3 regions of the Paenibacillus sp. FSL H8-0315 genome follow, and region 1 is predicted to be linked to each of the others. Evidence: riboswitches for the same ligand, from Rfam matches in the RefSeq annotation. Region 1 holds a riboswitch; each other region holds the start of a gene.
What was found. A riboswitch is a leader RNA that binds a small molecule or an ion and turns the genes downstream of it on or off. The one in region 1 is predicted to bind cyclic di-AMP.
Positions count from the first base shown of each region.

Region 2: linked by a shared signal. The riboswitch ahead of MHB56_RS00830 (APC family permease) and the one ahead of MHB56_RS15015 (C40 family peptidase) in region 1 are both predicted to bind cyclic di-AMP.
Region 3: linked by a shared signal. The riboswitch ahead of MHB56_RS17140 (hypothetical protein) and the one ahead of MHB56_RS15015 (C40 family peptidase) in region 1 are both predicted to bind cyclic di-AMP.

Region 1 is NZ_JBBOTA010000001.1:3,439,521-3,442,941, reverse strand. Features, by position in the region: gene MHB56_RS15025 (hypothetical protein) at 1-201, shown strand, start outside; cyclic di-AMP (ydaO/yuaA leader) riboswitch at 420-558, shown strand; gene MHB56_RS15020 (C40 family peptidase) at 616-1,044, shown strand; cyclic di-AMP (ydaO/yuaA leader) riboswitch at 1,407-1,549, shown strand; gene MHB56_RS15015 (C40 family peptidase) at 1,555-2,046, shown strand; gene MHB56_RS15010 (GNAT family N-acetyltransferase) at 2,236-2,721, shown strand; gene MHB56_RS15005 (c-type cytochrome) at 2,849-3,205, shown strand; gene MHB56_RS15000 (4a-hydroxytetrahydrobiopterin dehydratase) at 3,287-3,421, opposite strand, start outside.
Region 2 is NZ_JBBOTA010000001.1:225,991-229,411, reverse strand. Features, by position in the region: gene MHB56_RS00840 (DsbA family protein) at 1-738, shown strand, start outside; gene MHB56_RS00835 (disulfide oxidoreductase) at 735-1,199, shown strand; cyclic di-AMP (ydaO/yuaA leader) riboswitch at 1,394-1,553, shown strand; gene MHB56_RS00830 (APC family permease) at 1,678-3,421, shown strand, end outside.
Region 3 is NZ_JBBOTA010000001.1:3,930,801-3,934,221, forward strand. Features, by position in the region: gene MHB56_RS17135 (hypothetical protein) at 1-179, opposite strand, end outside; cyclic di-AMP (ydaO/yuaA leader) riboswitch at 248-412, opposite strand; cyclic di-AMP (ydaO/yuaA leader) riboswitch at 832-1,021, shown strand; gene MHB56_RS17140 (hypothetical protein) at 1,273-1,689, shown strand; gene kdpF (K(+)-transporting ATPase subunit F) at 1,816-1,893, shown strand; gene kdpA (potassium-transporting ATPase subunit KdpA) at 1,906-3,421, shown strand, end outside.

The sequences.
Region 1 (3,421 bases):
ATTCCTGCTATAGGTGTTTCCATTGTACTTGGTGCGGGAGGCTTGCTCTTACTGCTAGTGTGCGGACTGACGGGTCTGTTCTGTCCCGGCCTGCCGGCACTTATAATACGGCAAATCTCACCACTACCTTCTACGCTCTTAAAAATGTGGGGAATCTCTGCACAATATCATCTATGGTGTAGCAAAGCATTTCCACAATAAATTAACCTTATTTGACATAATAAAAAGGTCCCAATTCCTGTATTCAGGAGCTGGGACTTTTTCTCATTACGGATAACTTAAGAGTATTTGCAAAATCATAAAAGCTCTGTTACAATAAGTCCTGTGCTATTAGTAACAATTTTGTAATCAATTGAAACGATTCCTACATAACTAAATGTATTTATCGTAAGTGTAACTGTCGAAACGTCATTCTCTTGGTGCTTAACACGCCTAATTCCTTTGCACCGGGAAGTGGGGGAACCATATTTTGGGTGAATTGATCTCGCTTTACAGGGATCATAGGGAATCTTCTACCGAACCCTTAAGCTAACCTCGCAGGCCTTGGAAGGAGTACATCTTTTGAAAAGACATAATTTAAGAAAAAAATGCGTCGCTGCGGCGCTAGGACTTGTAATGGCATTATCTATTGGTGGAGGAAGCGCCTTTGCCGACTCTAAGATGGACACTGTAATCTCAAAGACTATTGGAGTTGCCTATAAAACCGGAGGTACAAGCACTGCCGGATTTGATTGCTCTGGATTTACAAAATATGTATTCAAGAATGTGGGTCTTACTTTACCTCGTACATCAAAAGCTCAATATAGCGTTGGAACTGCTGTATCCAAAAGCAATCTGCGTTCTGGTGATCTAGTGTTCTTTAACACACTTGGCAATGGAGTATCCCATGTCGGCATTTATGTTGGAAACGGAAAATTCGCACAATCGTCCTCTTCGCGTGGAGTGACCATCACTTCACTCAGTCAGGCCTACTGGGCCAATCGTTATGTTGGCGCTAAAAGAGTAATGAGTACTTCAGCTTATCAAGCTGTAGCCTTCGATTGAAACCTTCCTCACAACTATAACCTCATAATTACAACTATATGAACCTGAATCTGATTATGCCCGTAATCAAATTCGGGTTTTTCTTTTTTCCATAATATATTTTTACACTAATAGAGCCCAATTGAAACACGTTTATTTGATAAAAATTGCAATTATATTAAAAATTAGGTCATTATTAACGCTTACATATGCCTTTCTACCGTAAAAATGCCAATTTTTCTGCATTAATATGTTAAAAACGATTGCCAAGCGGCTTTCTGTTTGTTACAATTAGCGCAGTGAGATTTTAGTAACATTTTTGTAATCATTAAGTTGTTATTTACAAAGGTTTTGTCATGTATTGATTACAAGCTAATCCTAATCAACAGTATGAGCCGAGTTTCCTAACTATTAGGAAAACGGGGGAACCAACTTTGGGTGAATTGACCTCCATTATATAGAGGGGTCATAGGGGACCTTCAACCGAACCCTTAAGCTAACCTCGTAGGCATTTGGAAGGGGTATACACTTTTGAAGAAGAAGTTAGCAGCAGCAGTACTAAGCTTTTCCATCATCCTCACCATCGGAGCAGGAAGCGCTTTCGCAGATTCCAAAATGGATAAAGTGATTGACAAGGCCATCGGTACTAAATACGTATCCGGCGGTATATCCACTAACGGATTTGATTGCTCCGGATTTACAATGTATGTGTTTGATAAGATTGGCATTAACCTTCCACACCAATCAGGTTCCCAATATCAAATGGGCACAGCAATCTCCCGTGATGATATAAGAGCCGGAGATCTTGTATTCTTCAATACAAGTGGCAAAGGTGTCTCCCATGTCGGCATTTATGTCGGTGAAGGTAAGTTCGCACACGCTTCTACCTCACGCGGTGTTACGATTAGCTCTCTGAGTGATAGCTACTACGTGAAACGCTACGTTGGTGCCAAGCGCATTATGAGCACAGACGCTTATCAATCGGTTGCTGCTGAATCGGAAGACAATGATGATGTGCAATAAGTAACGTACATAGGCTCTTTTCCAAGGTAACTCTTGGAGGAGAGCTTGTTTTTTTGTCTTATTACTTATTTACCCCTCTCATAATTTGTAAAACATTCCTCTCATATAAAGTTTCTGAGTCGAACCTCCCCCATTTTGTATATAATTAGTAATATAGCAATGTCCTCGTGAAAGGAGATCGTTGACTTTATGATAAATCCCTCGGTAACTTTTCATGTTGTTCCTATGGAGGCAATTCACGGAGAAGCTATTTGTAAGTGGAGCTATACGCCCCCATATAATATTTATGGCTGGATGCCGTGGGAGCAGATGCAGGCTCTTGGCATCGAGTTTGGTGATCCGCAGCTCCGGGAGGAACAATATATCTCCATATTAAATGAACAAGAGGTTTTGTGCGGATTCGCACAGTTGTTCCCGATGGAAGGAGTCGTCCGTTTAGGAGTTGGGATGCGCCCCGATCTATGCGGCCATGGTTTAGGCAAACTATTCGTAGATGCCATCGTCCAGACAGCCTTGAGTCGTTATCCTGATCGAGAGATAGATCTAGAAGTCCTGACCTGGAACCAACGCGCCATTCGAACTTATCAAAAATGTGGATTTACGATTACAGATACGTATGAACGCCGCACACCTACAGGAGACAAACCTTTTTATTGCATGGTCTATGACAAATGATATTAAATACCAGATATTTCATAAGAATGATTGTATTCTCGTTCATTTTTTTGTCACAAACCCTATGATAACGCTTCACCATAAGCTATAATGTAGGGAGCAGCTTACATAGAAGGGACGAATTGGGATGCAGAAATGGATCATGAGCGGTTTGTTTTTTGCCGCCTGTGCCTTTGCGGTAGTACTCATGTTTACACTTCCGGGTAAAGAAGAGGTAGCGGAAGAAAATAAGCCCACGATGCCGGTAGTTCAACTGGACGCAGCAAAGGCAGAAGCAACCGTGAAAGCCAGCTGTATCACCTGTCACGGCGATCAGCTTCAAGGTGGAGTTGGACCAAGTCTTCAGAATGAAGGCGGCCAGCATGACGCTGAGGAAATCTACAGCATCGTCACCAAAGGACGTGGTCAAATGCCTTCCTTTAAAGAGAAGCTAGCCCCTGAAGAGATCGCCAACGTCGCACTCTGGCTCTCAGAGAAAAAGTAACCCATCAAGCAACTAAAAACGCCCGTGTATGAGATAGGTGACTATCTATGCACGGGCGTTTATTTTATGATTTTGGCTAAACTAATGATTTTTTTCAAAGGCTTCATTAAATTCATGCGCCGCTCGAAGATCTAGAGCCGTAATCCCATCTTCTTCATTAGATTCAAGTCGCAGGGTAACTGTTTTATAATCAATCGTAATATGTGGATGATGATC
Region 2 (3,421 bases), 3.2 Mb from region 1:
AAAAGTCCAAATGTTCCCCAGTTGAGCAAACAAGAGAAACGACGGGTAGAACAGGAGCAACAGAAGCAGAAAACGAGAATTTTAGTTATTAGTTCAATAGCTGTAGTAGTTATCATTTTTGTTGGATTGTTTATGTTAGCTTCGAAAGATGCAGCAAAGAATGTCTCTACAGGAGAACCGGTAGAATTCAATTACAGTGAGCTACCTAGGATTGGTAATGAGGATGCACCTGTTAAGCTTGTTGAATTTGGTGATTTCAAATGTCCAGCTTGTTCCCAGTTTGCTGGCTCCATGAAACCGAAAATTGTTCAAGATTTTGTCAACGAGGGAAAAGCAGCTCTTTACTTTGTAAATATGGCTTTCGTTGGTCCTGACTCTGAGACAGCTTCACTAGCTGCATTGTCTGTATACCATCAGAATAAGGATGAATTCTGGAAGTTCTATGATGCTGTGTATGCGCAGCAAGGGGATGAGAGCGTGGAATGGGCCACTGAGGATTTCTTGGTAAGCCTTGCTGAAAAAGAGAAATTAGCGATCGATTACGATCTGTTGCGTAAAGACATCCAAGAGAAAACTTATGCAGATGAGCTGAAGAAAGACATTCAGTTGGCAACTGACGCAGGCGTGACAACTACGCCTTCGCTCTACATTAATGGAGTGAAAACGGCTGAACCTTTCGATATTGAAGCGATTACATCTGAAATTAACACCGCCGCAAAAGCAGTGGAGGCAAAGTGACAAAATTCCTATCTTTTTGCAAGCGTAACTGCCTCTATCTGGCCTGGTTCGTCTCTTTGGTTGCTGTAGCTGGTAGCTTGTATTTAAGTGAAGTCTTGAAGTATGAACCTTGTAAGCTTTGCTGGTTTCAGCGGATTTTTATGTATCCGCAGTTATTTTTGTTGGGAATTGCCACTTTCCGTGGAGATAAGCGCGTCATTCCTTATGTGCTTCCATTAAGTTTGATTGGTGGCAGTATCTCAATCTATCATTATGCGGAACAGAAGATTCCAGCATTAAGTAAAGTTCTACCTTGTACAATTGGTGTTCCTTGTAATAAAGATTATTTGAACTACTTCGGATTTATTACGATTCCTTTGTTAGCTTTAATCGCTTTTGCTCTAATTAGTCTCCTTCTTTGGTATGGACGTAAGGAAGAAGAAATGATTGAAGTAGATGCAGAGGAGAGCTTAGGATTTTAGTTTTCACTTTGGAAGGTACAAAAAAGCTGAAAAGGTATTAAAATCACGGGCTAGAGGGATAATTGAAGATAATGAAAGAGAGCATCCAATAAGACGCTATATTTGAGCTTATTGGATGTTTTTTCATTCTTTTTTCATTTTTTTCAACGCTTTACTGTAGGCACTTTGTAGACTAATATTAGACCTTGTGAGAAGTTGAATATGCGCTGAATTTTCTTAGGAAAAACGGGGGAACCAAACTTGGCATTCATGCCAATGGGGTGAATCGGAACCGGGTCGAACAGACCTCTACCGTAGGGCTATAACCACAGCCCGAATCCGCCAGCTAACCTCGTAAGCAAGGTGGGAAAATGACCATGCATAAGCATGCGGATCATTTCCGTATGCTTATTTTTGTGTCTGCATTTATGAAATCCACCGATGAAAACAGCGCACGGAAATTCCGTTTCAGCTCCCAAAGAAAGGAACTGTATCCACCATGGTAAGCAAGGTAAAACGACTATTGATCGGACGTCCGATGAAGTCGAATGAACTCGATCATGAAAAGTTATCCAAGGTTAAAGCACTGGCTGTTCTGTCTTCTGATGCGCTCTCGTCTGTAGCCTACGGAACGGAACAAATTCTGATTGTACTAGTGGCTGCCGGGTTTACTGCCATCTGGTATTCCCTGCCAATTGCATTAGCCGTATTGGGCCTGCTGGCCATCCTGATTTTATCCTATCGGCAGACGATTTTTGCTTATCCGCAAGGAGGCGGAGCTTATATCGTAGCCAAGAGTAATCTTGGTATTCCGACAGGGCTGCTCGCTGGGGGTTCATTATTGGTGGATTACATTCTTACCGTAGCGGTTAGTGCCTCGGCAGGGACGGATGCGATCACATCGGCTTTTCCAAGTCTTCATAATCATACTGTTCTCATCGCTGTATCTGTTATCGTTTTATTAACAATCATTAATCTTCGCGGAGTGACTGAATCGGCTTCATTTATCGCAATTCCAGTGTATTTGTTTGTGGTTTCGATTGTTGTTCTGATTATCTCCGGTATCGTTAAATATGCAATGGGTGGCGCGCATGCGAATGTTCCTGAAATAGGCAGCGCCGTATCTAATGTAAGTTTGTTTCTACTATTAAAAGCGTTTAGCTCTGGTTGTTCAGCCCTAACGGGGGTTGAGGCCGTATCTAATGCGATCCCAAACTTTAAAGCACCCGCTGAGAAGAATGCAGCCAAGACGCTAATGATCATGGGACTTATCCTTGGCTTTATGTTTACCGGAATCACTGTGCTGGCGTATTGGTATGGGATTGTGCCAGATGAAAAGGCTACGGTTGTCTCTCAGATCGCTGAATCGACCTTTGGCCGTGGCGGATTGTACTTTTTCATTCAAGGGATTACAGCAGTGATTTTGTTCTTGGCAGCTAATACAGCATATTCAGCGTTTCCGCTGCTCGCCTTTATGTTTGCAAAAGATAAATATCTGCCACATGCATTTATGGTCCGTGGTGACCGCCTGGGCTTCTCAAATGGCATTATTTTTCTAGGAGTTATGTCTATCATACTTGTGACTGCATTCCATGGGAATACGGAAGGTTTGATTCCATTATATGCGGTTGGCGTGTTCATTCCTTTTACCTTATCCCAACTGGGGATGATGGTGCATTGGATCAAAACAAGACCCGCTGGATGGGTGAAAAGATTTGTAGTAAATACCATCGGTATGCTGACTACATTGACGATTACGCTTATATTTATCATTACTAAATTCTCGAGCGTATGGATGGCATTCATTTTCTTACCTGCTGTAATGTTCGTGTTCCACCGTATTCATAAGCATTATTTGAACACTGCGGATCAACTGCGTATATGTCCGGCTACTGATAAACCTGTAATTAAAGGAAGTACTGTAGTTGTTCCTGTTGCAGGGGTTACACGTGCTGTATTACATTCCATCAGCTATGCGAAGTCTCTAACAGATAATGTTGTTGCTGTGTATGTAGGCTTTGATGAAGAAGACATTCATAAGATGGAGCAACGGTGGGAGGAATGGAATCCAGGTGTACGCCTGATTGTTCTTCGTTCCAGATATCGTAGTATCATTCGTCCGTTAGTGAAGTTTATCGATACGGTAGAGTGGAAGACCGCTGCGACGGATCACATCACGATTCTGATTCCACAGTTTATTACCAAACATTGGTGGCAAGCCGTGCTTCATAATCAGACCAGCT
Region 3 (3,421 bases), 490 kb from region 1:
TAGCCTACAATGTACCTGTGATTATGTTCTTCGAACCACAAGGCCCCGAAACAAACGTAATTTAGACTTATCGGCTCAAGCAGTCCTTGATGTATCCCTAAATAATAGTGCTTCAAAACATTCACCCCATCCAGCGTGCTATCACCTAATAAGCTCAGGTAACGCAAAAACCGCAGCAAGAGGAGGACCTCTGCTGCGGTTTTGGATTACAGGCAGATATACCTGGGCCAAAGCGTGGCGGATCAAGGGTCTCTCTCTTTACGCTTACGAGGTTAGCTGTCGGATTCGGACGGTGAGAGTCGCCCTACCTATTGAGACTTATGCAGTCTCCTTTGGATTCACCCCAAGTAGGCCAGGTGGCCTGATGGTTCCCCCGTTCCCTGCGAATGCAGGAACTCAGCGTTGATTGTTTTTCATGAATTAGATTCAACCCGAATCATACTCTTTTCAAGATTTTCTGTAAAAAACGGAAAATGTTCTTTTAGAGCAATTTTAACCATATCCTGCCGACTACGACTGAAAAACGAGGTAAATAGGTATTTATGGCGTGTTATCGCGCCTCTTTCTCGCTCAGCCTCAGCTTCTTGCGTTTCTACCTATAATGGGAATTTGCAGTATTTTCGCTCTAAAAAGGTGAATAAAATCACATGGGTTATAGATAGCGATTAAACGCTCCAAACTCGAGTAAACAAGAGATATAGAGAGATTAGATATCAAGTAAGCGCTATCTAATGGGAAAATAGTTTTTAATTTGCATTATTTTGGCATCATTCAGGTTTTACAAGTCTTCGTGCATAAGAGTATGATTACTCCTGTTTCAACGACAATCGAATATTTGATCCGCTTAATTTCCGGTAAGGAAAGCGGGGGAACCAACAATCGGCAGCCGATGTGAGAGTCGGAAGCCGATTATGGGGTGAATCCTGTAGAGGGTGTGAGTGAGCTCGCATCTATACAGGTAGGGCGACTCTCACCGCCCGAATCCGACAGCTAACCTCGTAAGCGTATGGAGAGAGGATGAGTGCAATGTGACCGCTAGCGAGCCACAGAGGAGATCCTTTGTGGCTTTTTGCTGTGCTCTTAGAAGCAAAGCATTTATGGAGGCCTCCCCTAAGAGGTCGCTAAATTCATCATTAGCGGTATTTGTAAGGCAGCGTCTAATGACGTGACACAACCGAGCTTTAGGTTGTGCCCGAAAATGACGATAGGTCAACATCCTTTCGGAGATTTTCGTTGCCTCCTTGTTGTAAATGAGCAGGAGGAGAAAAAAAGATGACGGATCAGAATGAATATGTGCTTGTATGTGCGCCTACAAAGGCGGGAGAACATTTCATTAAACTTCTGAAGTTCAGGGGTATTAAGATGGCGGGATTAACCAACAATGTGGCTGAGAAAGCTTTACTTGAGGAGCTCGGGATTGAGCAGGTTATTCTAGTGGATACCCGCCATCAGAGCACTTGGTTTCGCCCATCGTTCCCGGTAGGCAGGGTATATCTGTTTGAGAGCAGCTTTCCGCTTTGCTGCCGCTATATTCAGATGTGCCGTACCTGGACGACACAGCCGATTTTTGTGATTACAAGTTCAATAAATCCTAGATTGGTCTATAAAAGACTTGGTGCGAGCTATGTAATCTATTCCCATAGTGGTGATGCTGATTTTCTAATCGATAGATCACCTCATCAAGGATAATGGAAGGAGTGCGGAAGATATGATGGATCTGTATATGGTGGCTTCGTTAGCTGTAATTTACGGGTTATTTTATGGCTTTATGCGCTGGTGCGCAGGTGTAGTTGAGGATACGGGGAGGGATAAGCTGTGATTCTAGTAATCGCTGTTACCCTACTGTTGTTTATATATCTGGTTTACGCGTTGATTCATCCTGAGAAATTTTAAGGAGGGGCATTCATGGGCATTTTGCAAATAGTCGTCGTAATTGTAATTCTCATCTTGCTGGTCAAGCCGATGGGAACGTATTTATATCATGTATTTTCTAACGAACCGAATCGTACGGATCGCTGGTTTGCAGGCACAGAGAAAGGTATTTATAAGCTGATTGGCCTGAAAAAACGGGACGGAATGTCCTGGAAGAAGTATGCACTCAGCTTTGTTTTAACTAATATCGTACTGGTTTCTTTCAGTTATATTTTTCTAAGATTACAGCGGGGATTGCCGCTGAACCCGAATGGAATTGCCGATATGGAACAGACGCTTTCATTCAATACGGTGATCAGCTTTATGACCAATACGAACCTGCAGCATTATAGCGGGGAGACGGGACTATCGTATTTTTCACAAATGGCAGTCATCACGATGATGATGTTCACGTCTGCAGCGAGCGGATTTTCTGTTGCGGTTGCTTTTGTCAGAGGGATTACAGGACAGAAATCAGTCGGGAACTTTTTCGAGGACTTCGTAAAAGCACATATTCGTGTATTCATTCCATTAGCTCTGCTAGTTTCATTGGTGCTGGTAGGATTGCATGTGCCACAAACGCTCAAGCCATCGCTTGAGGTCACTACACTCGAAGGGCAGACGCAACAAATCGCTATCGGTCCAGTCGCTTCTTTGGAATCAATTAAACACTTAGGTACGAATGGTGGCGGCTTCTTCGGAGCCAATTCAGCGCATCCTTTTGAGAACCCTAATCCACTTACGAACGTTCTGGAGATTCTCTCTATGTGGATGCTGCCAGCCTCTCTGCCATATATGTACGGATTGTTCGCTAAGAACAAACGTCAGGGCTGGGTGATTTTCACAGCAATGATGACCTTGTTCGTATTACTGCTGGGATTGAATTATTATGCGGAAACCAAAGGCAATCCAGCTATCAATGCGCTGGGGATCGAGTCTTCGCAAGGCAGCATGGAAGGTAAAGAGGTACGTTTTGGTATCCCGCAATCTTCGCTGTTCACTTCGGTAACAACGGCAGCTACGACAGGTAGTGTTAACAATATGCATGATACGCTGACACCGCTGGGTGGCATTACCCCTCTGGCCCTAATGATGCTCAACAACGTCTTCGGGGGAAAAGGTGTCGGACTAATCAATATGCTGATGTATGCCATCATGGGCGTCTTCTTATGTGGACTAATGGTCGGCAGAACACCAGAGTTTCTCGGGCGAAAGATAGAAGCCAAGGAGATGAAGCTGATTGCGATTGCTATCCTTGTGCATCCGTTCATTATCCTTGTACCAACAGCAGGTGCGTTCTTAACGGACTTGGGCAACGGTTCCATCACGAATCCCGGATTCCATGGACTTAGCCAAGTGTTATATGAATATGTCTCTTCTGCCGCGAACAATGGTTCAGGATTTGAAGGGCTTGCGGACAACACCACCTTTTGGAATGTTACAACCGGGATCGTAATGCTGCTTGGCCGTTATGTCTCTATAATCGCGATGCTGGCAGTTGCAGGCTCAC